DNA from 2 places in the Sporosarcina sp. G11-34 genome. Region 2 is predicted to be linked to the other one. Evidence: a T-box and tRNA genes for the amino acid it is inferred to sense, from the RefSeq annotation. Region 2 holds a T-box; the other holds one or more tRNA genes.
The links. A T-box is a leader RNA that pairs with one kind of tRNA and senses whether it is charged. The one in region 2 lies ahead of ileS (isoleucine--tRNA ligase), so its partner is inferred to be a tRNA-Ile.
Positions count from the first base shown of each region.

Region 1: it has a tRNA-Ile gene. The T-box ahead of ileS (isoleucine--tRNA ligase) is inferred to sense a tRNA for this amino acid. The anticodon was not compared.

Region 1 covers NZ_JAHNZW010000003.1:26-14,965, reverse strand. Annotated here, with positions in the region: gene xsc (sulfoacetaldehyde acetyltransferase) at 1-423, opposite strand, end outside; gene KSU66_RS04280 (GntR family transcriptional regulator) at 928-1,647, opposite strand; gene KSU66_RS04275 (alpha/beta hydrolase family protein) at 1,851-2,642, opposite strand; gene KSU66_RS04270 (NUDIX domain-containing protein) at 2,620-3,102, opposite strand; gene KSU66_RS04265 (transposase) at 3,140-3,448, opposite strand; gene yidD (membrane protein insertion efficiency factor YidD) at 3,674-3,904, shown strand; gene KSU66_RS04255 (metal ABC transporter solute-binding protein, Zn/Mn family) at 4,040-4,975, shown strand; gene KSU66_RS04250 (o-succinylbenzoate--CoA ligase) at 5,035-6,480, opposite strand; gene menB (1,4-dihydroxy-2-naphthoyl-CoA synthase) at 6,542-7,360, opposite strand; gene menH (2-succinyl-6-hydroxy-2,4-cyclohexadiene-1-carboxylate synthase) at 7,374-8,204, opposite strand; gene menD (2-succinyl-5-enolpyruvyl-6-hydroxy-3-cyclohexene-1-carboxylic-acid synthase) at 8,197-9,912, opposite strand; gene KSU66_RS04230 (isochorismate synthase) at 9,905-11,290, opposite strand; gene KSU66_RS04225 (1,4-dihydroxy-2-naphthoate polyprenyltransferase) at 11,458-12,369, shown strand; gene KSU66_RS04220 (TraR/DksA C4-type zinc finger protein) at 12,501-13,244, shown strand; tRNA gene KSU66_RS04215 (tRNA-Glu) at 13,510-13,581, opposite strand; tRNA gene KSU66_RS04210 (tRNA-Ser) at 13,588-13,678, opposite strand; tRNA gene KSU66_RS04205 (tRNA-Asn) at 13,684-13,758, opposite strand; tRNA gene KSU66_RS04200 (tRNA-Ile) at 13,760-13,836, opposite strand; tRNA gene KSU66_RS04195 (tRNA-Gly) at 13,842-13,915, opposite strand; tRNA gene KSU66_RS04190 (tRNA-Phe) at 13,925-13,997, opposite strand; tRNA gene KSU66_RS04185 (tRNA-Asp) at 14,054-14,129, opposite strand; tRNA gene KSU66_RS04180 (tRNA-Met) at 14,134-14,208, opposite strand; tRNA gene KSU66_RS04175 (tRNA-Ser) at 14,238-14,330, opposite strand; tRNA gene KSU66_RS04170 (tRNA-Ile) at 14,351-14,427, opposite strand; tRNA gene KSU66_RS04165 (tRNA-Met) at 14,435-14,508, opposite strand; tRNA gene KSU66_RS04160 (tRNA-Ala) at 14,532-14,607, opposite strand; tRNA gene KSU66_RS04155 (tRNA-Pro) at 14,614-14,690, opposite strand; tRNA gene KSU66_RS04150 (tRNA-Arg) at 14,722-14,798, opposite strand; tRNA gene KSU66_RS04145 (tRNA-Leu) at 14,821-14,909, opposite strand.
Region 2 covers NZ_JAHNZW010000001.1:249,104-264,043, forward strand. Annotated here, with positions in the region: gene carB (carbamoyl-phosphate synthase large subunit) at 1-1,121, opposite strand, end outside; gene KSU66_RS01130 (carbamoyl phosphate synthase small subunit) at 1,114-2,214, opposite strand; gene KSU66_RS01135 (dihydroorotase) at 2,211-3,491, opposite strand; gene KSU66_RS01140 (aspartate carbamoyltransferase catalytic subunit) at 3,493-4,371, opposite strand; gene KSU66_RS01145 (solute carrier family 23 protein) at 4,744-6,030, opposite strand; gene pyrR (bifunctional pyr operon transcriptional regulator/uracil phosphoribosyltransferase PyrR) at 6,056-6,598, opposite strand; gene KSU66_RS01155 (RluA family pseudouridine synthase) at 6,835-7,761, opposite strand; gene lspA (signal peptidase II) at 7,762-8,238, opposite strand; gene ileS (isoleucine--tRNA ligase) at 8,353-11,115, opposite strand; T-box leader at 11,211-11,431, opposite strand; gene KSU66_RS01170 (DivIVA domain-containing protein) at 11,628-12,131, opposite strand; gene KSU66_RS01175 (YlmH family RNA-binding protein) at 12,229-13,005, opposite strand; gene KSU66_RS01180 (YggT family protein) at 13,126-13,413, opposite strand; partial or broken gene KSU66_RS21385 (cell division protein SepF) at 13,440-13,727, opposite strand; gene KSU66_RS01190 (YggS family pyridoxal phosphate-dependent enzyme) at 13,907-14,602, opposite strand; gene KSU66_RS01195 (PRC-barrel domain-containing protein) at 14,672-14,917, opposite strand.

The DNA.
Region 1 (14,940 bases), on a different contig from region 2:
TTCTTTTGTTATGGATTTAAAGATAGAAACTTGATCACTTTCTTGGAAACCGTCCCATCCAATAGTCGGTGTACCTGCAGATGGTGAAATGATAACCATCGGAGTATGTGCCTGATTTGCTGCAGCAACCGATGTTACCATATTTGTAATACCTGGACCATTTTGACCGATTACAACTCCCGCTACACCTGTGACACGCGTGAAAGCGTCCGCCATATGTCCAGAACTTTGTTCATGTCTTACCGGCATAAAGCGAATCCCTGCTGCAGGTAGTAAATCCAGCATATCCATAAATGCCGAACCAAGTATTCCATAAATATCTTTTACTCCTTCTGCTAACAATGTTTCTACAATAGCCTCACTTGGTGTCATCTTCACCTTTTTACTTACAACTTTCTTTACTTCAACTTGTAATTTTGTCATTTAATTTTCCTCCAATATAATAGTATTTTTTTATACTTTATCCCTAGATATAAAAGCTGATTGAACTGCATCGATAATGACAAGTTAGTTTTTCACTCCCATTTCCGATGCTATTTTACCAAACTTACTTATACTGTCCTATCCAATCTCTATTTGTCTCGGTAAATATGATGAAGTCATAAATCATCCTCCATAAATCCCTTTTTATTATGTTTGTATTGCATTGTTACTTTAGTAAACCGACCCAAAACCAATTGCCGGTATGTAAGTAATCAATTCTAGAAATACGAACATCGGAATAAATATGAATTTTCGCCCTGACTCACCTCCTTAAATGCTCAAATTAGTGATTCGAATTGCAAGGTTAAAGGCTAAAGATTAATAGCTATAATCGATTCGATATGCATCGGTTCAGTGCTTAATTCAATTTTATAAAACTTGTACTAGATTGTTACTCTGGGAATCCGACCAAATGAATGGATGGATTTAGATCTGTTTGTAGAGTCAACTGAATCCTCTCTTTGCTTTAATTCTAAAAACATACATATCCGGGCGATAAAGACCTTTATAATATTCAACTGGGGTTTCGGTTTCATCATAAATGATTCTTTCGACACTAAACACACTTGTATTCAATGGTACATCTAGTAAATATGCTGATCGTTCATCAACAATTTCAGTACTAATGAATTGTTCCGCCTCGATTAAATTAATTCCTAGTTCATTCTCTAGCAGTTCAAAAATAGTTGCACTTTCCAAATCATATTTTGATAAATTTAATCCAAGATCAAGCGAATAGTAATGCTGCTCGATTGCTATTGGTTTTTTATTCGCAAAACGAAGACGTTCGATTGAATACATATCATTCTCAATTAGATTGTTTGAACAATGCTCTTTATTAACTTTCCCCTTCTTTAACAGTTTACTTCCGGGCTCCATACCCATATTTTGTACTGTTTCAGTAAAGCTATTTAAAGAAGAAAGCCATTGTTGAATAGGTGGTATTTTTGTAATGAATGTTCCTTTTCCATGTATTTTTTTTAGAGTGCCCAGATTTACAAGTCTTAAAACAGCTTCCCTTATAGTCGTTCTACTAACTGAAAACTGATCCATTAAATCTCTTTCACTTGGTATTTTCTCTTTATAAATACCTTCTTTTATTTTCTTTTCTAGAATCCTACTAATCTGTATATGAAGTGGAATGTGCAGGTCACTATTAATCATAGGTAATCACCTTTCTTAATTAGTCCGTACATCCGTACCAGTTATCTTTTAATAAGATTTTTCTGACTGGCTCTATATACATCATTAAATCAAACAATTCAGAATAAGTCAACAGTTTATTTTAAATACTTTTATTTAAGTAAAATTTATGATTTCATAAACGCATAAAGGCGGCATGCACTATTCTGTGCATGCCGCCTTTTCTATCGTCCCTGTCTTCTCATCCACCCACATAAATCGCGAACAATTTGTGCATTCATAGTGGGCGGAATATGGTGGGTGTACTTTGGAAAATACCATGTTTCAACGCTTTTATCATTTTCCTTCAGTGCACTTTCAAGCAACTTCGCTTGTTCGAATGAAACATGTTCATCTGACATGCCATGGATAATAAGAACAGCTGCATCAATCTCAGTTATACGAAACAACGCTGTTCGATTTCGATACTCGTCTGGTTTATTATTCGGGGTCCCTCCGATTACACGCTTCATCATTCGTCTTAAGTCTTTCCGTTCTTTATATGTAAATATGATGTCAGATACACCCGACCATGTAACAACCGATGTAATATCTTCCCGTAATATCGCAGTCCAAAGTGCCATAATACCGCCACGTGAAAATGCGAATAGATGGAGCCTTTCTGAATCCGTTTTCGCATGTTGTTTCAATACATCGACAGCATGCACCGCATCCATACGGTCAACTCCTGCAAATTCATCTCTGCCATCTCCCCCGCGATTGCCGCGGTAATACGGGGCAAATACAACAAAACCATTCGAGGCAAGTTGCGCTATACGTGAAGGACGAACCATCCCAACATGTTGGATTCCTCCCCTTAAGTAAATAATTCCTTCATACATTCCATCCGTAATCGGCTCAGCAAGTAAACCTTTTACCTTTATACCTTCCGACCAATATGTAATTTCCTCCAGTCGAACATGCGGATTCGGGGAAGGATATATGCGTCTGTTTTCAATCGTTCCGCTGCGATTCATACGTATCCACCCACTTTCTAATGGCGGACATCCCTTCATCTTTCATATAAAAACTTAAATTCGTGCAGGCGTCCAACTCGCTATCTGACATCCACTCTGCACCTTCTGTTTCATGAAGTATGGGGCTTTCATCAATATGAACGACTTCCGCTGTAAAAACGGCCTTACAAAATGTGACGTTGCTTTGAACGACGTATTCAGCAAATTTTACAAGGTTTGTTATAGTCACGCCCGTTTCCTCAATTGTTTCACGCACAGCCGCCTCTTCGATTGTCTCACCTTCTTCTGCTTTACCGCCTGGAAATTCGATTCCTCGAACCGAGTTTCGGGTAAGCAACCATTTGCCTTTATGTCTTAGCACAACTAACACATGCCTCGCTGGCATTTCAAATCGATTCTCTCCAAATGTCAGCTCGACATGTACACCATTTGCATCGTTGAAAGATACGATAGAAATCACGTCCTTTCGTTAAGTGTAGCGAACGAAAGGATTCATTTCAACGAAAATACGGGAGTTGTTCAATAAACTTTTTTGACTCGTCATTAGTAAATTCATGGATTAGTGCATATACTTTTTTCGTCCGTAATTCTATTTCCTGATTAAAGCCGCCATAATGATCTGGCAAGGGTGGAAAATGTGATCTGAGAAAGTTCATCGATTCAAGTGTACCTGCTTGGTCAAACAACCTTTGAAAAACGGGCACATACCTGTCTGTAACAACCACTTCATATTCCCATGGCGAATCGTCTGGGTAAAAATACACTTGTTGATTCACAACTGAAACGTACATTTTATATTTTTTCATCGCAATACCATCCTTTTATTCATTAGTATGGCCCAATGGATAAAAAACATGCATTCACCTATATCAATACAAAAAAATACCAACTCGGTAAAAATTGAACTTACCTTTTCAATGATTATTTTTTCTAGTTTAACATTTCTCCAATTTTCATCAAAAGCTAATCAAGGGTTCATAAGAATAAATCATGATACAATAATAAGTATCTAGATTACTTAGGAGTCCGCTATGAAAACAATACTAATGTTGATTATAAAACTTTACCAAAAAGCCATTTCACCTTTAATGCCACCATCATGCCGCTTTTATCCTACTTGTTCCCATTACGGCATTGAAGCTATTGAGACACATGGTGCATTAAAAGGATCTTGGCTTGCGGTCCGTCGCATTTCAAAATGTCACCCCTTTCATGAAGGTGGATTTGATCCCGTTCCGGAGAAAGTCACGAAAGAAAACTGATAATCTATTGAAATGGTTCGGCTACGTAGCTGAATCTTTTTTTTAGTTGCAAAATCATATTTTCTCTTGTATGATGATAAAGTAAATAAACTAAATCGTAATGGTTACTATTTAAGAAGGGAAGGATTTTGACCAATGAACAAAAAACTATTCATCGTTATTTCATTACTTACAATCGCATTGCTTACTGCTTGTAGTAATAAAGATATGGATAATAAGAAAAAGAACAGCGATCAACTTTCTGTTTACACAACAGTTTACCCGCTTCAATATTTCACAGAACGAATTGGGGGTAGCCATGTTGACGTGAAATCCGTTTATCCCGTAGGTGCTGATGAGCATACATTTGAACCGACACAAAAAGGTATGATGGAACTTGCTGATTCTGATCTATTCTTTTACATCGGCCTTGGGCTTGAAGGCTTTGTGGAGAACGCTGAGAAGACGTTAAAAAATGAGCATGTAACAATGGTTGCAACCGCAGATGCAATAACCGAAGATATGTTTGGCGAAGGTCATGAAGACGAAGATCATGATCACGGCGATGTAGATCCACATGTATGGATGTCACCTATTTTGAGTGACGCACTGGCTTATTCAATTAAAGAGGCATTAATTGAAGCGGCCCCGGAAAAAAAAGCAGATTTTGAAAAGAACTTTGAAGAGCTACGTGCCGATTTACTGAAACTGGACCGCGCATTTATAGATATGGCCTCTGCGGCACAAACAAAAACATTTTTTGTTTCGCATGCAGCATTCGGCTATATCGCCGAGACATACGGCCTTGAGCAAGTAGCTGTTGCGGGATTGCACTCTCAAACTGAGCCTTCCCAAAAACAATTGGCATCCCTTGTCGAATATGCAAAAGAACAAGATGTAAAATACATCCTATTTGAACAAAACGTGTCTTCCAAACTGACAGAAGTCATCCAAAAAGAAATTGGTGCGGAATCACTTATGCTTCATAATCTTGGCGTATTGACAGCTGATGACGTGAAAAACGATGAAGACTATTTCACACTAATGGAATACAACATCGAAACGCTAGAACAAGCACTAAACGTCAAATAAAAGGCGCATCTCTTTCACAGCTATCCGTGGAAAAGATGCGTCTTTCTTTTTTGTGGTTATTATTTCGCTTCAATCCATTCCCTTAACTTGCGCCGCAATAATTTGTTCGATGCATTGCGAGGTAAGTTTTCGACAAAACGAAATTCTGTTGGTACTTTGTAGCGGGCAAGACGCTTCGCACAATAATGTCCTAACTCCTCGGCGGTCACTTGTCCTGAAGTCTTAACGAATGCAATGGGGACACTTCCCCACTTCGGATCCTCTTTACCGCAAACACCAACTTCCAAAATGTCGGGATGTCCAGACAAAACACCTTCAATTTCAGCGGGGTAAATATTTTCTCCTCCTGAAATAATTAAATCCGAACGTCTATCAACGATATATAAATACCCTTCTTCATCTAGATAGCCGATATCCCCAGTTGGAAGCCAGCCATCAACAAGAGGATTCCTGTCAGCGACATGTCCTATATATCCAGGAGTCACATGCGGACCGCGAATATGCACTTCACCATTTTGGCCAGAAGTCTTCGCGCCATCGATTTTGATTTGATTGAAAAATAGTGGCTTGCCTGCGGAACCGATTTTTCGCAACGCATCGGGTGCAGAAAGCGTAGCTGTTTGAGAACTGGTTTCGGTCATACCGTACGTTTGAAGAACTGGGATTTGGCATCTGTCCGCCCGTTCTAAGTAATCAATTGGAACAGGGCCACCTCCCGCAAGCATGGATTTGAATGAATGATGTGCAACCGCATTTTGTGCTTCTAACTCGCGAAGAATTTTATCCAATGTGAGCGAAACGACAGAAATGCGTGTCACCGAACCATTCTTAATTTCTTCTGCCACTTGTACGGCATCAAACTTCTCATAGAGACGTACTTCCATCCCATAAAGAACGGAACGTACAAGGATGGAGAAGCCACTAATATGGAACAGCGGCATCGCACATAGCCAACTATCCTCTTCACCGAGACCTAAGTTCAAAACGGAAGACAGCGCGCTCGAAACATGATTTCCTGCTGTTTGACGAACACCTTTTGGGTGGCCAGTCGTTCCCGACGTATACATAATTGTAATTGTTCGATCTGAATCCCAAGTCTTTTCAACGTGCAAATCGTTTTCGTCGCTGTCTTCAAGCGCCGAAAAAAATAATAAGCGTACACTAGACCCGGCGACTACTTCTTTGAACGCATCATCTACGAGCACTAGTTCCACACCGCAATCATTGAGCTGCCATTCGAGTTCTTTTTTCGTTAATCGACTATTGAGCATAACAATTTCAAGTCCCACTAACATACACGAATGGATAATAAATACCATTTCCACATTAGATGGACCTAAAAGTGCAATCCGATCCCCGTCGTTCAGACCGTTTGCCTTTAATTTACGCGCCAGTTCCATCGACTTTTCTTTCATTTCGGCAAACGTCCATTTTTCATCCGCAAAGGATAACGCTATTTTGTTCGGCGTCAAATAAGCTCGTTGCATAAGCCAGTTTGGAGTCATTTTCTTCACCTTTCATTCAGAAAAAGCTGCCTAATTAAGGGCAGCTTTTTGTCTGTTCGATTTAAGGGAAACGTGGGAATTGACCAAAGTCAGGTTTGCGTTTTTCTTTAAACGCATCGCGTCCTTCTTTCGCTTCGTCCGTTGTGTAATAAAGAAGTGTCGCATCTCCAGCCATTTGTTGAAGTCCTGCAAGGCCATCCGTATCCGCATTCATCGCCGCTTTTACAAAACGAAGTGCAGTTGGGCTCATTCCTAACATTTCTTCACACCATTGAACTGTTTCGTCTTCTAGCTGCTCATATGGCACAACCGTGTTCACAAGACCCATATCAAGTGCTTCTTGTGCATTGTATTGACGGCATAAGAACCAGATTTCACGTGCTTTCTTATGACCAATGATCCGTGCAAGATAGCCCGAACCGTATCCCGCGTCGAATGAACCGACTTTCGGACCTGTTTGTCCAAAGATTGCATTGTCCGCAGCAATTGTTAAATCACAAACAACGTGTAGAACGTGTCCGCCACCAATTGCAAAACCTGCAACCATTGCAACTACTGGTTTGGGAATTACTCGAATTAACCGTTGCAAATCAAGAACGTTTAGACGTGGAATTTCATCTTCCCCGACGTAACCACCATGACCACGAACTCGTTGGTCTCCGCCTGAACAGAATGCTTTTTCGCCTTCACCTGTTAGAACAATTACACCGATACTTGCATCATCGCGAGCGCGTGAAAATGCATCAATTAGTTCTGTTACCGTTTTCGGACGGAATGCGTTACGAACTTCCGGACGATTAATTGTAATCTTTCCAATTCCGCCGAATTGTTCATATTTAATGTCTTCGTATGTACGTAGTGTTTCCCATTGACGTGTCATAAAATATACCTCCTCAAATTTTCAACTCTTTTATATGTTCCTCTATCATTGTAGCAAATGACGTCGGTTTTTCCACATGTATTGCATGTCCTGCGCGTTTTATTGTCTGATGACGTACAAAAGGTAAAAATGTACTCATTTCCCGGGCAATAAAGACAAACTTTGTGTCGATTTCCCCAGTAATAAGCATAACGGGTTGTCTAATCGATTCAAGATCATTCCAATACGATGGTTGACTACCTGTTCCAATGCCCAGTAAACTATTCGCTAGGCCGATTACATTTTGTCCGAGCCGCTCTTCCCTAACTGCTTGTTGTTTTTCTTTCGGTAATAATTTCTGTGATGCAAAAAGTGGAATCTGTTCCCAAAAGTCAACGAAGGATTGTATGCCGCCCCCACTAATTTTTTTCGCAAGCAACTCGTCTGCATCTTTTCGATTAACCCGTTCCTTTTCTGTCTTTAAACCGGGTGATGCGCTTTCCAAAATAAGCGAGGCGACTCGCCCCGGATAGTTCACTGTGTAAGCAAGCGCAATTCGTCCACCCATCGAGTAACCTACAAGGGTGAATTTTTGAAGAGAAAGCTTGTCAAAAACGGCTTCCAAGTCCTTTACTTGCTCTTCCATCGAATAGCGTTCCGGATTTTTAAACGCCGTTGACTTGCCATGCCCGTTTAAGTCCACAGACACCGTCTTAAATTTCCCATCTAACAAAGTGAAAACTTCATCCCATGTTCTTGTACTTCCCGTAAAACCGTGTAAAAAAACGAGGACGGGTAAACCATTATCCCCTCTTACTTCCACATGAAGTTGATTGCCACGAACGTGAATAAGTTCTTCATTCATCAAAATCGAGCATCCTTGTAACTTGGTCCCACAATTTACGATGCGCTGCTACATTTAAGTTGCGATCTGTGAACACTTCAATAATGCGTAACGGCTTCACTTTTTCTTTCGATAACTCTTCTTCAAACGCCTGCAGTGTACTGACAGACGCGTACTGTGCCCCATACATTTTTGCTATATGATCAAAAGTAAGTCCTGTTGGCGTCCCAAAAAGCTCTTCAAAATGAGTTCCGGTCTTAGCCTGCGGAAGAAACGAGAATATTCCGCCACCATCGTTGTTCATAATAACAATTGTTAAATCCGTCTCGTGAAAACGTGTCGCAATAAGTCCGTTGACGTCGTGTAAAAAGGATAAGTCCCCAATTAACAACCATGCGGGTCGCCGTCTTGCGGCTTGAATACCTATAGCAGTCGACACAACACCGTCGATGCCATTCGTTCCTCGATTCGCAAAAATAGCAACGTCTTTAGTTGTTTTCCCGAAAAATGTATCAACATCACGAATCGGCATACTACTTCCACTTATTAAGTCTGTCTGCGTAGGTAGATGTCGGAACAATGTTTGACTATATGCGCCTTCATCTCCCTTAACACCGACATGACTTTCAATAATGACAGACGCTTTTTCGTCCGCTTCACTCCATAACTGCTTATACGGAGAAGTTTCCGGTTTTTTCACGAAGATTTGTAAGATAGCTTCCGGTTTTCCTTGAACATGATGTGTAACGACACCGAGCGGATCTCTGAATTCTGGTGATTCATCCACCGCAATTACATTGGCTGGTCGTGCCTGTTTCAAAAAAAGTGACAGCGGTTTTGATACGGGCTGGGCACCGAAGCGAATAACCGTATCGGGTTGCACTTTTTCGGAAAACACCGGACTTTTTAAAATCGCGTCGTAATTCGTTATGCAAAGTGACATACAGTCTTTCGGTACCTCTGAGCGAAGATTCGACAATGGATCGCATAAAACCGGCCATTTCAACATTTTTGCGAACTTCCAAAAGGTCGCTTTATCTAGATCTATTGGTAACTCCCCGGCAATAATTAGGCCTTTACTTGCCCCTATTAGCAGGTTAGACAATTCCTCTGTAAGTTTTGCACTTAATGATTCAGTCACTTCAAACCTTTTTTTGAAAGTCAAAGTCGGGACTACCATGTCGAAATCAATATGGAGTGGCTCACGAAAAGGCACATTCAAATGAATAGGTCCCACTGGTGCGGACAGTCCCACCGATAATGCACGTTGAATATGACGGTCTATAAAATCATCAATATCTGGATTCTTTTCGGGCAATGGAAAATCGACACTATACTTTACGTGGTTGCCATACATTTGTATTTGATTGATTGCCTGTGGTGCGCCTACTTCTCTTAATTCGTGTGGACGATCTGCTGTAATGACAACTAATGGAACACGTGAATAATGCGCTTCTGTAACTGCTGGATAGTAATTCGATGCAGCGGTTCCGGATGTGCAAAGTAAAACAACAGGTTCACCTTTTGTTTTCGCCAAACCAAGTGCAAAATAACCTGCCGACCTTTCATCTATTTGCATATAAACGTCTAGACCTTCAGTCGATGCGAATGCATATGCAAGCGGCGTTGAGCGTGATCCTGGACTAATGACAACTGCTTTCACTCCGGCGTTCACTAATGCACTCGTCATTCGGCGAACGTAATTTGTCAGCACATGAACATTATCCATTCAATTTTCCTCCAAGCGCCCGCAATACCGGCCTAAACTTCACCCATGTTTCATCGTACTCGTTTTTAGCTTCCGAGTCCGCAACAATTCCTCCACCTGCATACAAATAAGCTTTGTCTCCGTCGAGCAATGCAGAACGAATCGCAACAGCAAATTCACCATTACCCAACGTATCTGTCCAACCAATTGGCGCGGCATAATAACCGCGATCCATGTTTTCCTTTTCACGAATAATCATTTTCGAAGTCTCATATGGAACACCACCAAGTGCAGGCGTTGGATGAAGAGCTTCGACAAGACTAAAAATATCCACTCCTTTTTCCAGCTTTCCTTCAATTGGTGTAAATAAATGCTGGATATCACGAATTTTCATTAACTTAGGCATTTTTGGCATCGAAATATCGGTACAAAATTCATTGAACACGCGTGAAATCATATCTACGACATAATGATGCTCCACACGGTTCTTATTGTCGCCAAGAAGTTCTTCACCTAGTTCCCGGTCTTCAACCGCGGTTTTTCCACGTCCAATCGAGCCGGCGACACAAGCCGAAAAGGCGCGTCCTTTAGTCACTTCAATTAGGCGTTCTGGTGTTGCGCCAAAAAATAATTGACCATCTTTCTGTAATCCAAAATGGTAACTTTCCTGTTGTTCATTTGAAATATGATGTAGTGCAGAAACAGCCGATACTTCATTTTCAAAGTTTAGTTTAATTGCGCGTGCAATGACTACTTTTTCGGCTTCCCCGTTTTTTATTTGATTGGTAACGTCGGTAACCGCTTGTATATAGTTTTCTTTTGCACGTTCATCAATCGACAGGACTGTCGGTTTTACTGAAGGATTGAAATCATTTACTTGCGCAATATGAATCAGTCGATCCCTTTCATCACGTAGCTGATCGAATTGAAATACGGCATTTTCACTTTCCGTCACCAAATTAATAGAAATGGTTGTCTTTCCATTTTTAATGACCAATTGAAAGGATGGCACGACAAAATGGGCTGAAGGAAATTCATTCCATTCAGAGTCTTTCACACTTTCCGGATCAAATGAAAATCCGCCAAAAAGAACCGGTTCCATATCTTTGTCTTCTTTAATAAGTGCTGCGCTTAACTTTTCCCATTTCGTTGAAATCTCTTTAAAACGATTGTCAGTAGCTTCACTCGTTAATACAGAAGCATGACCGATTCCGACAAGCGTCAATGTATTATCCGCGTTTTGCCAATAAAAACGTTCGTTGTTATAATGCGAATCACCTGCTTCAAAAAAAGATAAAGGTGAAATCCGTGCCACTTCGATTGTTTCTGTAAAAAAGCGTACATGTTCTTTTTTAATTTCTATGTTCTTTTCAAGGACAGTTGTAAAATTCTGTTTCATGTTTTTCCCTCCGTACATTATACGACTCATCAAGAAAGTGTATAGCCTTTATCCATTATACCGAATTCTACACGTTTCGGCACATCTTAAGCCGGCGGTATGTTCACTTCACTGAATTTGGAGTACAATAGATAAGGTTCAATACATTTCATAAGGAGAGAATACCATTGCAACAAACAATACAAGCTGATACGGGTTGGCGGATTTGGTGGAAACTTACCCGACCACACACACTGACGGCCGCATTCGCTCCAGTTTTTCTTGGTACAATGATTGCGCTGACAAACGGAAACATTAATTTCCCTCTTTTCTTTGCCATGCTCATCGCTAGCATCTTTATCCAAATGGCGACAAATATGTTCAATGAGTACTATGATTTCAAAAGAGGTCTTGATACAGAACAGTCGATTGGTATCGGAGGTACGATTGTACGAAATGGCGTAAAACCGAAAACAGTATTAAATTTAGCATTTATCCTTTACGGAATTTCTGTTCTTATCGGTATTTACATATGTATGGAGACATCTTGGTGGCTTGCTGTCGTGGGGCTTATCTCTATGGCAATCGGCTATTTTTACACAGGCGGACCCTATCCTATCGCCTACACACCTTTTGGAGAATTAGTTTCTGGAGTCGTCATGGGCATGCTACTCATTCTTATCGCATTTTACATACAGACCTTAACTGTAACGACTGAAGCTATTCTGTTATCTGTTCCAAGTATGTTGCTTGTTGGTGGAATTATGATGGCAAACAATATACGCGATATTGAAGGCGACACGAAAGGCGGCCGTAGAACGCTCGCTATACTTGTCAATCGGTCAAATGCAATTACAATATTGATGCTTTTTTTCATTATCTCTTACGTTTGGATTATCGGAATGGTTCTTTTTGGACACCTTACACCTTGGGCACTTCTAGTGTTCCTTAGTATCAAAAAGCCAGCGACCGCAATCAATGTATTTCGTAAAAATAAAAACCCACTTCTTGTCAATCCAGCGATGAAAAACACTGCTATTACAAACACCTTGTTCGGATTGCTACTCGGTATCGGTATATTACTCGGTCATTTAATTTAACAAAAATCCTCAAACATTGATAGCAATGTTTGAGGATTTTTTGCGTCTTACTGTTGAATAATATTTAATGTTCATGAAGTATGCTTTGAATGCGCATACTGTTGTTATTACTATGAAGGAAGTGACCTGCATTGTTGAGCACAACACAACTATCCAAACTAAAAAAAGATCTTCTCGAAATGAAAATGGATTTGTCAAAAACCGAAGAAGAAACAACTATCAAAGAAAATTCTCAAGAAGCATCGGGCGAACTTTCTATGTATGCCAATCACCCAGGCGATATGGGCACAGAACTCTTTGAGCGGGAAAAAGACATGGCACTACACGTACATGCAGGGAGTGAGCTCGAAAAGGTTGAAAACGCCTTACAAGCAATCGTAAGCAAGTCTTATGGGAAGTGTGAAGTCTGTCAAAGGGAAATTCCATTTGAACGGCTCGAAGCCATTCCTTACACCACTTTTTGTATGGAACATAGTATGGAACATTCGGAGCAAAATTTAATACGTGATCGACCTGTTGAAGAAGAGATCCTTATACCAGCCAAACCAGATTCATTTGCGGACAGAAGACACGGAGTAGCCCGTGATGCTGAAGACAGTTTCCAAGAGGCAGCAAAGTCGGGTACTTCCGAAACCCCTTCAGACTTCACCGGTGATCACGATAGCTATGCCGGATTATATGATAATAATATTGAGGACGGCGCAACTGAAAAGTATGAAGAATTCGCCGCTACAGATATAACGGGCGAATCACACGGCTTTCTGAGATCCGATGAATCAGAGAAATACGAAGCCGAACTGGATGACAAAAGTATTCAATCCCCGCTTGGTGATATTCCTTACCACGAAGGAGATAGTTATGTCGATAGGGATTAGCAATGAATTTCAATATCGCTAATAAATAGGAACACTTTATTAATATCAGCACACTCGAAAATCGCTGAATAAGGCGAACCTCCTAGCCGGAATAGCGTGAGCCCCGGACCCTTCAAACTTAAAAAAGAAGGCTGGGGCAATACACGCGAAAAAGGTGCCCATTCAACGATTTTCTTTTTTTAGTGAATCCGAATAAGTAAATGAAGGCAATCAAAAAAGTGTATTGTTGGTCTGCAAAGACTAACAATACACTTTTTCTTTTGTATGACCCCTACGGGATTCGAACCCGTGATACCGCCGTGAAAGGGCGGTGTCTTAACCGCTTGACCAAGGGGCCAAATTATGGCGGAGAAGGAGGGATTCGAACCCTCGCACCGCTTACGCGATCTATGCCCTTAGCAGGGGCACCTCTTGAGCCGCTTGAGTACTTCCCCATAAATGGCTCCGCAGGTAGGATTCGAACCTACGACCGATCGGTTAACAGCCGATTGCTCTACCACTGAGCTACTGCGGAATGGTGGGCCTAAGTGGACTCGAACCACCGACCTCACGCTTATCAGGCGTGCGCTCTAACCAGCTGAGCTATAGGCCCTTGTTTGGAGCGAGTGAAGGGAATCGAACCCTCATCATCAGCTTGGAAGGCTGAGGTTTTGCCATTAAACTACACTCGCATGAAACAATGGCTCAGGACGGAATCGAACCGCCGACACAAGGATTTTCAGTCCTTTGCTCTACCGACTGAGCTACTGAGCCTTAATTTTTCGGTTTATATTATTCTCACAACCTAAAACTTACTTACTTCTTAAAAATGGCGGTCCCGACGGGAATCGAACCCGCGATCTCCTGCGTGACAGGCAGGCATGTTAACCGCTACACCACGGGACCTATTTGGTTGCGGGGACAGGATTTGAACCTGTGACCTTCGGGTTATGAGCCCGACGAGCTACCACTGCTCCACCCCGCGACAATATTATTAAACCTACTTTTTAAAAATGGAGGAGGAAGAGGGATTCGAACCCCCGCGGGTTTTAACACCCCTGTCGGTTTTCAAGACCGATCCCTTCAGCCAGGCTTGGGTATTCCTCCGTGACAGTTAAAAATACAAATGGTGGACCTTGCAGGACTCGAACCTGCGACCGGACGGTTATGAGCCGTCTGCTCTAACCAACTGAGCTAAAGGTCCTTCAAGATGGCGGCAGAGGGGATCGAACCCCCGACCTTACGGGTATGAACCGTACGCTCTAGCCAGCTGAGCTACGCCGCCAGGATCTTTATAAAATAATATGTTGGTGGAGCCTAGCGGGATCGAACCGCTGACCTCCTGCGTGCAAGGCAGGCGCTCTCCCAGCTGAGCTAAGGCCCCATAAAGTGGTCGGGAAGACAGGATTTGAACCCGCGGCCCCTTGGTCCCAAACCAAGTGCTCTACCAAGCTGAGCTACTTCCCGACAATTAATATAATCTTACTGGAAAAAATAATGGCGCGCCCGGCAGAAGTCGAATCCACAACCTTCTGATCCGTAGTCAGACGCTCTATCCAATTGAGCTACGGGCGCATATATACACGGTTTAAAAATTTGGTGCCGAGAACCGGAATCGAACCGGTACGGTAGTTACCCACCGCAGGATTTTAAGTCCTGTGCGTCTGCCAGTTCCGCCACCCCGGCAATGAAATGGAGCGGAAGACGGGATTCGAAC
Region 2 (14,940 bases):
GTTCCTAGGTTACGTTTAGCAGATTCAAATTTATCGAACGGCCAGCGCGGAATTTTCGTAACTACGTAATCAAGTGTTGGCTCAAAACATGCATAAGTTGTTCCTGTTACAGGATTCATCATCTCGTCAAGCGTAAGTCCAACCGCAATTTTCGCCGCCAATTTTGCAATTGGATAGCCCGTCGCTTTAGATGCAAGTGCAGAAGAACGACTTACTCGTGGATTTACTTCTATAATATAATAATCGAAACTATGTGGATCAAGTGCCATCTGTACGTTACAGCCACCCTCAATTCCTAGCTCACGAATAATTTTTAGTGAGACGTTCCGCAGCATTTGATATTCACGGTCTGTAAGTGTTTGGCTTGGCGCCGTTACGATAGAATCACCCGTATGTATACCCACAGCATCCACGTTTTCTATATTACAAACAACAATTGCGTTATCTTTTGAGTCTCGCATCACTTCGTATTCGATCTCTTTGAATCCAGCGATTGATTTTTCTAACAGACATTGCGTTACAGGGCTCGATTTCAATCCATTTTCGACGATTTCCTCAAGTTCCTTATCGTTTTCACAAATTCCTCCGCCGGTTCCACCGAGCGTAAATGCAGGCCGAACTATGACTGGATAGCCTATTCTTTTAACAAATGCGTAAGCTTCTTCAATGTTATGGATAATATCACTTTCAGGAACGGGTTCTCCTAAATCATTCATAAGCGTTCGAAACAGATCCCTGTCTTCAGCCTGGTGAATAGCATCTAATTTCGTTCCCAGTATTTCGATGTTTAATTCCTCTAATATGCCTGAATCATGTAGTTCAATTGCCATATTCAGCCCGGTTTGGCCGCCAAGCGTTGCGAGTAGTGCATCAGGATGTTCTTTTCGAATGATGCGACTAACGAATTCCAATGTAATTGGTTCAATGTATACCTTATCTGCGATTTCCGTGTCAGTCATAATGGTTGCCGGATTCGAGTTCACCAATATTACACGGTAACCCTCTTCTTTTAAGGAAAGACATGCTTGCGTACCTGCATAATCAAATTCCGCGCCCTGGCCAATAATAATTGGTCCTGATCCTATAACTAAAATTGTTTTTATATCTTCTCGTTTAGACATTGGCTTGCTCCTTCCGGTTGTTTGCTTCCATCAATGCTGTAAATCGATCAAATAAGTGATTTGAATCTTCTGGACCCGGTGACGCTTCTGGATAAAATTGAACCGAAAATGCATTAATGCTCGCACTTACCAATCCTTCAATCGAACCGTCGTTTAATGCTTTATGCGTCACTTGAAGATCCGTACCTTCTAATGAAGCTTCATCTACAGCGTAGCCGTGATTTTGTGCAGTTAACTCGGTTTTTCCAGATGCAATATCTTTCACTGGGTGATTACTTCCACGATGGCCATTTTTCAGTTTCACGATACGTGCACCCGAAGCAAGTGCTAAGAGTTGGTGACCCAGTCCTATTCCAAATATCGGCGCATAGCCTAAAAGTGATTTAATCGTCTCGACTGCTCCGTCAACGTCCGCCGGATTTCCAGGTCCATTTGTTAATACAATGCCATCTGGAAATAATGAACGAATTTCATCTGCTGAAGTATTATACGGAACAACAATCACATCACAATCACGTTTGTTCAATTCTCTTAAAATCCCGTGCTTCATACCGTAATCGATTAAGACGACTCGTTCTCCGCGACCTGGGCTTGGATACGGGCGCTTTGTTGACACTTGCGCGACAAGGTCTGTCGGTAATTCATAAGTACTCGCTCGAGCAATTTGCTCCTCAACATTAATTTCTTCTCCTGTAGCTGTAAGTATCCCTTTTAATGGACCTTTTTCGCGGAGTAGACGCGTTAGTTTTCTTGTATCTATCCCTTCAATACCGGGAATACCCTTCATTTTAAGCAATTCGCATAGGGTCATATCGCTTCTAAAGTTAGATGGTCTATCTGATAACTCTCGGACAACGATACCAGCCATAGCCGGTTCAATGGATTCGAAATCATCACGGTTAATACCGTAGTTACCAACTAATGGATAAGTCATAACAATCATTTGCCCACAATTCGAAGGATTAGATATTGTTTCTTGGTAACCCGTCATTCCTGTGGTAAATACAGTTTGTCCAATCGAAGCTTCGTCGGAACCAAACGCGGTGCCAGTAAATGTTGTGCCATCTTCTAATATAAGCATTCTTTTCTTCATAACTGCTCATCCTCCCAGACAACTTTTCCACCGTAAATTGTTTTAACAGGCCAGCCTGAACACACCCAGCCGTCAAATGGCGTATTCTTACCTTTTGAAACGAACGTCTCTCTATCAATTGCTTGTTCTTTGTTCAAATCTAGTAGGACGAGATCTGCTGTCGCGCCAACCTCTAGCGTACCATAAGGTAATTTAAATACGTCAGCAGGTTTTTTCGTCATCCAATCAATCAGTTGTTTTAATGACCATTTTCCTGTTTGTACGAAATTCGTATATAACAGTGGAAATGCAGTTTCTAGCCCTGTAATACCAAACGGTGCTGTTTTTGTTCCAACCGCTTTTTCATCCGCAGTATGCGGAGCATGATCCGTTGCAATAAAGTCTAATGTCCCATCTAGCAATCCTTCACGAAGCGCTTCCAAATCATCTTCTCCGCGAAGTGGCGGATTCATTTTCCAATCTGCGTCGTCTCCTGGAATATTGTTTTCTGATAGTAAAAGGTGATGTGGACTAACTTCCCCTGTCACATGAATACCTGCTTTTTTCGCATCGCGAATGACACGGACCGATTCTTTTGTACTTACATGGCAAACGTGATAATGGGCGCCCGCTGCTTCCGCGAGTAAAACATCACGCGCAATATGAACAGATTCAGCAATTGACGGAATCCCTGGAAGTCCTAGTTCCTTGTTCTTCTTCCCTTCATGCAAAGCCCCGCCGTAGATCAGCGTGTTATCTTCACAGTGGGCAACGACCGCCATGTCAATTTTCGCAGCGTCTTGCATCGCTTCGTACATCATACCCGCCTCTTGTACACCAACACCGTCATCCGTAAATGCGAAAGCACCATGTTCTTTTAATTCAGACAGGTTTGTTCGTTCTTTTCCTGCTTCTCGAATTGTAAGTGATGCATATGGGAGCACACGAATGAGTGCATTTTCTTCAATAAGATTATTAACTAGCGTTAAATTTTCTTTTGTATCCGGAACAGGTCTTGTATTTGGCATTGGACAAATTGTTGTATATCCGCCTTTTGCAGCTGCATGCGTCCCGCTTTTTATTGTCTCTTTATGTTCGCCACCCGGTTCTCGTAAGTGAACGTGCACGTCTATGAACCCTGGTGAAAGAAACAACCCCTTGCCCTCAATAACCTCTGATGTCCCAACTTCGAGTTGCTCGCCAATTTCAGCAATTTTCCCATCTGCCAAGCGAACATCCCTCGATATCATTTCCCCATCGTTGTTTAAAAGTTGAATGTCTGTAATTAGTTTTTGCATATTAATTCCTCCCATTTAGAATCAATTCTAGAACTGCCATTCGAACATATACACCATTTTCCATCTGTTTAAAAATTCGTGATTTTGAGCATTCAACTAGTTCTTCATCTATTTCAACACCCCGATTGAATGGTGCTGGATGCATAATAATTGCATTTTCCTTCATCATTTTCTTTCGTTCTTTTGTTAACCCATATTGTTTATGGTAACTCTCTTTCGTAAATGACATTTTATCGTTATGTCGTTCGTGCTGAACACGAAGCAGCATAATTACGTCACTGGCTAATATTTCTTCATCCCATTCGTGGACAGCTTCGAATTCCCCAGCCCATTCCTTCGGACAAAGAAATGTGACATTTGCTCCTAATTTAGTGAGGGCATCTGCATTGGATCTTGCCACTCGACTATGGGCGATATCACCAGCTATTACGATGTTCAATCCTTCGAACCCACCAAATTCTTCCCGTATTGTGTACAAATCTAGAAGTGACTGCGTTGGATGTTGACCGGAACCATCTCCACCGTTAATGATGGAAACTTTTGTCTTTCCAATAAGTTCTTTATAATACCCGACATCGGGATGGCGAATGACAAGCGCATCAATACCGATTGCTTCTAATGTCTTTACCGTGTCATAAAGTGTTTCTCCTTTAACTGAGCTGGAAAATCCCGCTTCAAACGGCACAACATCTATTCCAAGTTTTCGCTCGGCGACTTCAAAACTTACTTTTGTTCGAGTGCTTGGTTCGAAAAACAAATTGCTCACTGTATATTTTCTGGGCAATTCACGTGCTCCGTATACTTGAAAGTTTTGAGCACGGTCTAAGAGTTCAATAATGTCTACTTCTGTTAGATCTTTCATTGACACTAAGTCATTCATGCGAATCCCCCTTTTTATGGCTATGTAAGTCGGAAGTAACCACCCTTGTACAACGACACTTAGTTGATTGGAGTGGAGAGCGGCGACTCCAGCGGGAATCGCGCGTCCAGGTGAGACCCCGCAGGAAGAGCCGTTACGTAGAACGGCTTTTGCGACCGAAAAGCGATAGCGTTTGGGAGCATTCTTAGTGGATGTATAATTTCTGCAAAGTACGCAAAAATTATACAAACCGAACCCTTCGCTGTTCGGCTGGCTTACGGACCGCCCGCGGAAAGCGTCAGGGAAAGATCGAACTGTAACTTTCCGCACTGTCCGCTCGGAACGAAAATCAACGATTTGATGAAGTGCACCGTATAACTGGTATATCAATCCTTATTCTGTGTCATCCGTGAGTTTCTCTTTTGATTTGCCTGGTAGTACTAAGTTAAGTAAGACACCCATAATTGCGGCAAGTGCCATTCCTTCTATTTCAAATGTGTCGCTAAACTTAATCGTTGCGCCGCCAATTCCGATTACTAAGATAATCGATGCGATGACAAGATTTCGTTGGTTACCAAAGTCAATTTTATGATCTACCAACATCCGTAAACCTGATGAAGCGATGATTCCGAACAACAGTATTGATATTCCACCTAGCACCGAAGTTGGAATCGTTGCGATCAGCGCCATCACTTTACCTAGGAAGGAAAAGAGTATAGCGAAGACTGCAGCGCCAAGAATGACATAAACACTATAGACACGCGTTAGCGCGAGTACGCCGATATTTTCTCCGTACGTTGTTTTCGGTGGTCCACCGATTAATCCACTTAAGAGGGTACCAAGCCCGTCACCTAGTAATGAACGGTTCAAACCTGGATTTTTTATGTAATCTCTGTCGACGATTCGGCCAAGTACAAGCTGGTGACCGATATGTTCTGATATTGTAACGATGGAAATTGGCACCATAATGAACAAGAGTGTTGGTGTAATTACAAAATCATAATCAATTCCTGGAATTAGCATTTCCGGAAACACAAACCACTTCGCTTCCAAAACTGCGGTGAAATCCAAGATCCCGACGAATGCCGAGTATATGTATCCAACAATAATTCCAATAAGGATCGGCATGAGACTAATGATCCCTTTGAAAAACATAATACAGATGACAGCCGCCGCTAATGTCACGAGAGCCGCTGAAAAATGGAGTAAGTTGTATACCGGCTCACCGTCTACTTGAATTGTACTAGCCATTTGAACAGCAGTTGGTGATAGTGCTAGTCCGATGACTATGATTACTGGCGCAACAACAATCGGAGGCAGTATGTTCATAATCCATTTATAACCCGTCTTCCAAATGAGGAGTGAAACAATCCCGTAAACAAGTGCGACGAACATACTTCCTATCATCGCACTTCCAACTCCGCCACTGGCTGTTGCTACTTGTATCGGAATAATAAAAGCGAATGATGAGCCTAGATATGCAGGAACTTGGAAGCGTGTAACGATTATGAATACAATAGTTGCAATACCACTTGTTAAAAGGGCAATCGCAGGGCTTAATCCAACAAGCTGTGGTACTAAAATCGTTGCACCGAACATGGCAAACATATGTTGCAAGCTCAGTGTCAGCCATTTTCCTGGTGTCGGTTTTTCATTTACATCTAACACTTTTTCATTCATTTATTTTTCCTCCAAGACTTTTTCTTTATTTTGAATGTATCGTTACACTGTCCTCGTCGTCGCTTTCTAGCACACTCACAACAACACGCTCATCATTAGATGTTGGGATATTTTTCCCTACAAAGTCTGGTCGAATTGGTAATTCCCTGTGACCACGGTCTACCAGTACTGCTAGCTGTATTTGTGCGGGCCTACCTAGATCCATGACGGCATCCATCGCCGCTCGAACCGTGCGACCTGTATATAAAACATCATCAACCAGTATAACTTTTTGATCTTTCACATCGTATGCAATATCAACTTGGTGGACAAGCGGTTCATTGTCCTCGTGCTTTGCTAATAGGTCATCACGGTACAATGTAATATCCAACTCTCCCGCACGAACTTTCTTACCTTCAAATTGTTCGATTTTTTTAGCAATCCGAACTGCTAGATAGGCACCTCGTGTTTTTATACCAACGAGGATACATTCATCGATTCCTTTATTCCGTTCAATAATTTCATGCGCAATTCTCGTCAATGCTCGTTCAATTGCTTGTTCATCGAGTATATTTGCTTTTTCCGTCAATTGAATTTCCTCCTAAGTTTAGATAAAGTACTTCACTTTCACTTTTTTTCTATCGCATTCAGCCTTTCCGGCAAAAAAATACCCTCCGACCATTTAAGGTGGGAGGGTATTTTTGCAGAAAATTGTACAGCAAAATGCGCATAGTAATGCCGCTGTACTTTCCGTGCAACCTTCCCAGCCTCTCTGGACTGATTTTAAAGGTATCGCTATTTAATTCCTTTTGTGTAGTATACAATTTACTCTTCTAGTTTGTCAATGTTATTTCTGACTTTATCTACTAAAGCCTTAAAATCAGCAGGTGGTTCTTTTGTGAACTCCATATATTCCAATGTTTCCGGATGTTTGAAACCAAGCGTACCCGCGTGAAGAACTTGTCCGCCAAACTCAATTGTTTCCTTCAAACCATATTTCGGATCGCCAACGAGTGGATTTCCGATATATTTCAGATGTACACGAATTTGGTGCGTGCGCCCTGTTTCGAGCGTACATTCTACTAGCGTAAAGTCTCCAAAGCGTTCAATTACTCTGAAATGAGTAATTGCGTTCTTCCCTTTATCCGTTACAGTCATACTTTGTCTATCCCGTTGATCGCGACCAATAGGTGCATCTATCGTCCCTTTATCATGTGCAATATGGCCATGGACAAGCGCTGTATATACTCTTTTGACTGTTTTTTCAACGAGTTGATTAACAAGCGAAATATGCGCCTTGTCATTTTTGGCAACCATTAAAAGACCAGAAGTATCTTTATCCGTGCGGTGAACGATTCCCGGGCGAAGTATACCATTTATGCCAGATAGGTCTGTACAGTGATGCATGAGGCCGTTAACGAGTGTGCCACTCGCGTGTGCTTTTGCTGGATGTACAACCATTCCACGACGCTTGTTAACAACGAGAACGTCTGAGTCTTCATAAACAATATCCAAATCAAGATCCTCAGCCTTGATATCCAATTCTTCTAATTCCGGTTCTTCCAACGTTAATAGATCACCAATTTTCACACGATAATTTGGCTTCACTTTTCTTTCGTTTACAAGGATATCGCCTTCTTTAATCCATAATTGAATTTGAGTTCGCGACAAATCAGGTCGACTGGTAGTCAAAACCTTGTCAATCCGGCTTCCTTCATCTTCTTCTAACACTTTAATACGTAATATCTCCATTTATGACACCTTTTCCTTATTCTTTTTTTCATCCATAATAATATGAATAATGAGTGTTACTACACCTATCGATAATGCGGCATCTGCAATATTAAATATCGGAAAATCATAATTGATAACGGGGATGAGTACAGAAATAAAATCGACTACTTCGCCGCTCACTAACCGATCTATGAAATTTCCAATCGCTCCACCGAGAAGGAGCATTAAACTAATACCGAACAGTCTATGTCCTTGTGCTTCTTTATGAAAGTAATAAATAATTCCAGTAGCCACGACTACTGTAACGATATAAAATAACCACATTTGACCTTCCAACATACCCCACGCTGCTCCTCTGTTTCGATGTGAGAGAAACGATATATAGGGCTCTATAATTATAATCTCTTCACCTAGTTGCATGTTTTTTACAACAAACCACTTTGTTGCTTGATCGAGAAGAATGACGACTATAGCTATTGCATAATAAATAAACAAATCCACAACTCCCGTCCAACAGATTCAACTATTATTTTACCACAATAAAAGAGACAGTAGCAGCAATCTCATAAAAAGATCGCCACTACTGTCTGCTTTAAAACGTTATTTTAATTACGAATAATGTTTTTTAACAACTTCGGCGCAGCGGACACAGATTTCAGGATGAGATTCATCCTTACCAACTGACTCAGATATTGTCCAGCAACGGTCACATTTCTCCCCGGCTGCTTTTTCAACTAGAACGCCAACTGCGTCAAGCTTGAGTGCTGATTCTGGCATCGTTGATAATTGACCAGCTTCAAATTTCGATACGATAAAGAATTGAGCATAATCAATGTCATCCAACTTAAATACATCGTTAAACTCTTCTGGAACGTATACAGTAATTTTCGCTTCCAGTGACTTACCAATACCTTTGTCACTTCGAGCAACTTCGAGTGCTTTCAATACATCGTTACGGATAAGCATAAGTGTATCGAAACGCTTGCGTAGATCTTCTGTTTCAACGCCAAAGTCTTGTGCTTCTGGCATATCAGTTAGCTGCGCACTTTCCTCTTCGACATGTTCAAGATGCGACCACATCTCGTCCGTCGTATGCGGTAAGATTGGTGTCAACAGCTTAACCAATGACAGTAATGAATCATACATAACCGTCTGCATCGAGCGACGATGTGAATGATTTTCGCTTTCGATATACACAACGTCTTTCGCAATATCCAGGTAAAACGAACTTAACACACCAGTACAGAAATTATTTACCGCATGATAAACGCCTGCAAACTCATAATCTTCATACGCTTTACGTACTTCCTTAATCAAATCCTGAAGTTTTACGTAGACATATTGATCAACAGGGCGTAGGTCAGCAAACGCAACACTGTCTGTTTTCGGGTCAAAGTCCGATGTATTACCGTGAATGAAGCGGAATGTATTTCTAACTTTACGGTAGACTTCTGAAACCTGCTTAAAGTTCGAGTCCGAGACACGAACATCCGCAGTATAATCTACTGAAGATACCCATAGACGTAGAATTTCTGCGCCAAATTGGCTCATTACTTTAGCAGGAACAATTACGTTTCCAACTGATTTACTCATTTTACGTCCATTGCCATCAAGCGCAAATCCATGACTAAGTATTCCTTTATATGGTGCATGGCCATTAATTGCAACACTTGTTGTTAATGAAGAGTTAAACCATCCACGATACTGATCCGAACCTTCAAGATACAAATCTGCTGGATAGACAAGGTCGTCACGTTCAACAAGTACTCCTTGATGGGATGAACCTGAGTCAAACCAAACATCCATAATATCCGTTTCTTTCGTGAATAGTCCATTCGGGCTATCTACATGTGTAAAGCCTTCTGGCAATAGATCTTTTGCTTCACGCTCGAACCAAATATTCGATCCATGTTCACGGAATAAAGCAGATACATGTGCAATTGTCTCTTCCGTAATAATTGGCTCATCTTTTTCAGAATAAAATACCGGAATCGGAACGCCCCACACGCGCTGACGCGAAATACACCAGTCTCCGCGATCACGAACCATATTGTAAAGACGCGTTTCACCCCATGCAGGCGTGAAATTTGTTTCTTTGATAGCGCCAAGTAATTCATCACGGAATGTGTGAATAGAAGCAAACCACTGTGCTGTTGCACGGTAAATAACTGGCTTCTTTGTTCTCCAGTCATGCGGATACGAGTGAGTGACAAATGATAGCTTTTGTAGTGCGCCGACTTTATCAAGCGCTTCTGATACTGCTTTATTTGCATCGTCGTAGAAGAGTCCTTCAAATCCAGGTGCCTCGTCTGTCATAAAACCTTTATCGTCAACTGGGCTAAGTGCATCGATTCCGTATTCTTTAGAAATATAGAAGTCGTCTTCCCCGTGCCCTGGTGCTGTGTGGACACAACCAGTTCCTGCATCAATTGTTACGTGTCCGCCAAGCATAACAAGTGAGTCACGCTCATACAAGGGATGTTTTGCGACAACACGGTCAAGTTCTGCGCCTTTTAATTCCTTTTCGATTGAATAGTTTTCCCAGCTAAGTTCTTCAGCAACGAATGCCAATAGGTCTTGTGCAATCAGGAATTTATCTTCTCCAACTTTTACAACTACGTAATTGAAGTCAGGGTGAACTGTAATTCCTAGATTTGCAGGAATTGTCCAAGGCGTTGTCGTCCAAATTAAGAAGTTCACGTCTGCTTCTAAAACACCTAGTCCATCTTTCACAGGGAAACTAACATATATTGACGGGGAGCGCTTATCTTGGTATTCAATTTCCGCTTCTGCAAGTGCGGACTCACTTGAAGGTGACCAATATACCGGACGTAGTCCTTTATAGATATAGCCTTTTCTCGCCATTTCCCCGAATACTTGAATTTGACGCGCTTCGTAATCAGAAGTCAAAGTAATATATGGATTTTCCCAGTCTCCGCGCACACCAATCCGTTTAAATTGTGAACGTTGGTTATTAATTTGATTATACGCATATTCTTCACACATCTTCCGGAATTCAGCTATGGAATAATCTTGACGCTTCACTCCAGTGTTAACCAGTGCTTGTTCAATTGGAAGACCATGTGTATCCCATCCCGGAACGTATGGCGCATGATAACCAGTCATCGATTTATGACGAACAATCATATCTTTCAATACTTTGTTAAGCGCGTGCCCCATATGGAGATCGCCGTTCGCATAGGGAGGACCGTCATGTAAGATGAAGTTCGGACGCCCTTTTGTTCTTTCTTGTACTTTTGCGTAAATGTCCATCTCTTCCCACTTCGCTTGCATTTCTGGTTCTTTATTCGGTAAATTTCCTCGCATTGGGAACTTTGTTTTCGGCATTAGTAATGTATCTTTATAATCCATCAATAAATCCTCCTTTAAAATATGCAGCACCTTAAGGTGCACATTCACATCTTACAAATTTTGGATGTTTAGACAATAAAAATTCCCCGTCCCAAAAAAGGGACGAGGAATTTCGCTCGCGATACCACCCTACTTGCAGCCAATAATAATCAACTGCCACTCAGTCACCATAACGGAGGTGTGTCCGGGAATGTTTGCGATTTTCTGCAATCCAGCTCCAGAGTGATTTTCGTTTTCAATTTGTTAACTGGGCTCTCACCGTCCCCAGTTCGCTTTACACAAATTTGAAAAGTACTCTCTCCTTCAACGCCTTTATTAATAATACTTAAATTTTCATTGTTGATAGATGCTCACAATTATAATCTTGATTTTAAAATGAGTCAAACTTTATGTTTAGTAGAGGATTCATACTTATTAAAAAAGCGATGAACCGGCAATTGAAGTGAAAATTTAATCACCTAACCTGCATTCAATTGCCTTGGGATGTCGTTCTTAATAGATTAGCCTATATATTATCTTTCAACTGCTTCATGAATTTTTTCTGCGTCTACTTCGTATTCAAGTAGGTCATCCCAGTCATTCGATGTTACCAAATCAAGTTGAGCTTCAATCAGCATCTTAAAGCGATTACGGAATACTTTTGATTGTTTTTTCAAGTCTTCTATTTCTACTGAGATTCTCTGTGCGCGTGAAAGTGCTTCATTGACGATACGGTCCGCATTTTTCTCCGCTTCTTTAATAATCAATTTCGATTCCTTCATAGAATTTCGGCGAACATCTTCTGCCGCTTCTTGCGCTGTGAGAATTGATTTTTGAAGTGTTTCTTCGATTGTATTAAAATGACTCACTTGTTGTGTTGATTGCTTCAAGTTACTTTCCAATGACTTCTTCTCTTCAAGTAAGTTTTCAAAGTCTTTGAGTACTTGCTCTAAAAATTCATTTACCTCATCCTCATCATAACCACGAAATGAGCGGCCAAATTCCTTATTATGTATATCAAGCGGTGATAATGCCATATGTCGTATCCTCCTATTTCTTAGTAAATTCTATTATACAGATAAATGCGGCAAATGACAGCCATTTTCTGTTTCTTCCACAATGGAAATGACTCAGTTATTCAAGTTTTCCAGTGAGTAGTCGAATATTATCTTTCCGAGTTCTGCCCTCAATTGCGATTACTTTAAAGCGGCCCGATCCTCGAATTGACAGTAGATCAGATTCATATAGCTCCATAGCCGGATTGTTTTGAGTTGTCCAATTCACCCTAACTTTATCTCCGTGAATGAGACTGGCTGCTTTCTGTCTAGAAACCGATATCAAACCAGCAACGACTGTGTCAAGACGCATTGAACTAACTATTTCCAATGATTCTAACCAAATATCATGTGTAACAATAAGTTCTTCCAGATCTTCTACTATATTAACAGATACTTTTGCTTTTCCAATAGATGTAAAGTTCGCTGTCATATAATCCTTTAATTCGGTTGCAACCGCAAACTGTACTTCGTCTCCATCGAGGTGGATATCACCAAACTTTGAGCGATCGATACCAATTGACATCAGTGAACCAAGAACATCTTTATGTTCAAGCGTGATAAATTTCGTAGCGTAATGAATCTTAAATACAGTTACTTCAAAATCTTCACGTTCAGGAACATAGTAATTCGGATAAAGGAGTACCCTCATTCGCTCACTATTAGGAAAAGCCCCATAAGATTCAACTAATACATCTAAATCACCTATTAAGGATTCCAGAATAAACCGTTCTCTCGGATCAAGAAAATCAGTCAATTTGGGGGCATAACTATTCTCCACTTCACGTAACCAACCTAATGCCATTTCAATGAAGGGCTGTTCATCTCTTCTAAAATGTTGCATTATAGATTCCATTTCCAACTTCTCCTTAAATAGGCTAAAAAGAACCTTGGCGATCACCACAGATGAGCGGCAGTTACGCTAATAAGATTTTCCTTTAACTTATATGTTCTTAGACGTAATATACAAAAATCCTCACATAAGTGAGGATTGTATGATAATAAATAATTGTTGAACACCTTTGCTTATTAAATTTAAAGCATATATGGCAACGATTGGAGAAATATCAATCATTCCAAGTGGCGGTATGAACTTTCTAAATACTGCCAAATAAGGTTCTACTATTTTTTCTAAAAAACGGCCAAATGCATTCTCCCGCATCGACGGTACCCAAGACATTAGTATGAAAATGATTAATAATATTTGATAAATCGATATTCCCCGAGCAATTAGTGCGTATAATCCACCTATAAGTTCTACCATGCGTGTTCGTACACCTCATTCAAATTCTATTGTTCAAAGTAATCTGAGATAGCCCCAGCAACTTCTACGTTTTCGGGAACACATAGGAAGATATCAGTTCCAATTCGCTGAATGTCTCCACCAATTGCGTAAACCGTGCCACTCAGAAAATCTACTATCCGTATTCCTTGATCTCGATCAATCCGCTGCAAATTGACGACAACGGCTCTTTTGTTTTTTAAATGCTCGGAGATATCTTGTGCTTCAGCATACACACGCGGTTCAACGAGAATAACCTTCGAAGACTTTTTAGCGCTTTGTAAACTCACCACACGAGCAGATTGTTGCTCGTCAACCTTGGTGTTTTTTCTAGGTGGAGCAGTTCTTCGGGCCTGTTCGTAAGCGGGCCTTTGTTGCTCCTGCTGCTTCTCTGGTTGTTGTTTTGATTGTTTTCGGGGTTCTTCCTCTTCTTCTTCATCAAGATAGAACCAGTTTTGAAATTTATTTTTAATACTCATCGATTTCCCTCACCTTCTGCTCCGACTAGTGCAGTACCGATTCGTACAAATGTTGCACCTTCTTCGATTGCGATAGTGTAATCATTCGACATCCCCATTGATAATTCGTTACACGGCGCGTGGGTAAATTCTTTTTCTACAATTGAATCGCGCAATTCCCTCATCTGACGGAATATCGATCGAATTAATAGCTCGTCATCGATATGTGGTGCCATTGTCATTAATCCTACTACGCGAACTTTATCGTAAGCAGATAACTCGGCGATGAATGATTCCAATTCTTCAGGTGGAACCCCAGACTTAGAATCTTCTCCTGACACGTTCACTTGCACAAAACAATTGACTGGCTCAGACGCTCGTTTCTGTATTTCTTTTGCTATACTCATTCTGCTGAGTGAATGCAAAAAGCCAATGCCTCCAACCATATCTCGTACACTTCTACTTTGAACGTTTCCGATGTAATGCCATACAATATTTTTATCATTCAACTCTTGTTGTTTTTGTATTAAACCATCGGGACGGTTCTCACCAAGATCAATAATTCCAGCATTGAATACATCTTCCGTCCTTGTAGATGAAACAGACTTTGTTACCGCAACGACAGTAATTTCTGATCGATCTCTACCTGCCGTATTACATGCATTTTGAATGTTTTCTTCAATTTTTTGTATACGTTGTTCAAGATTGTCCATTCTAATCACTACTTTTCATATATCTTTCCTTTCATTGTACCAAGGGAAGTCACACTTATCAATGAAAAATCATTCTTTCGTCTTTTTCTTCCCGACAAGCACGATATCTTTGCCAATAATTGAAATGTCTTGCAGGCGAATTTTCGTCAAATCATTTTGTTTAGAGTCAAAAAAGAAACCTCTTTCTCCGGCATTAACATGAAGTAGTTCAACCTTGCCATTTGCAACATCAATCGTTGCGTCCTGAACATATCCAAGAAATGTCCCTTTTGTACTGTCGATTACTTCCTTTTTTTGAATTTCGGAAAACCTCATTAGTTCACACCTCCCGTATATAA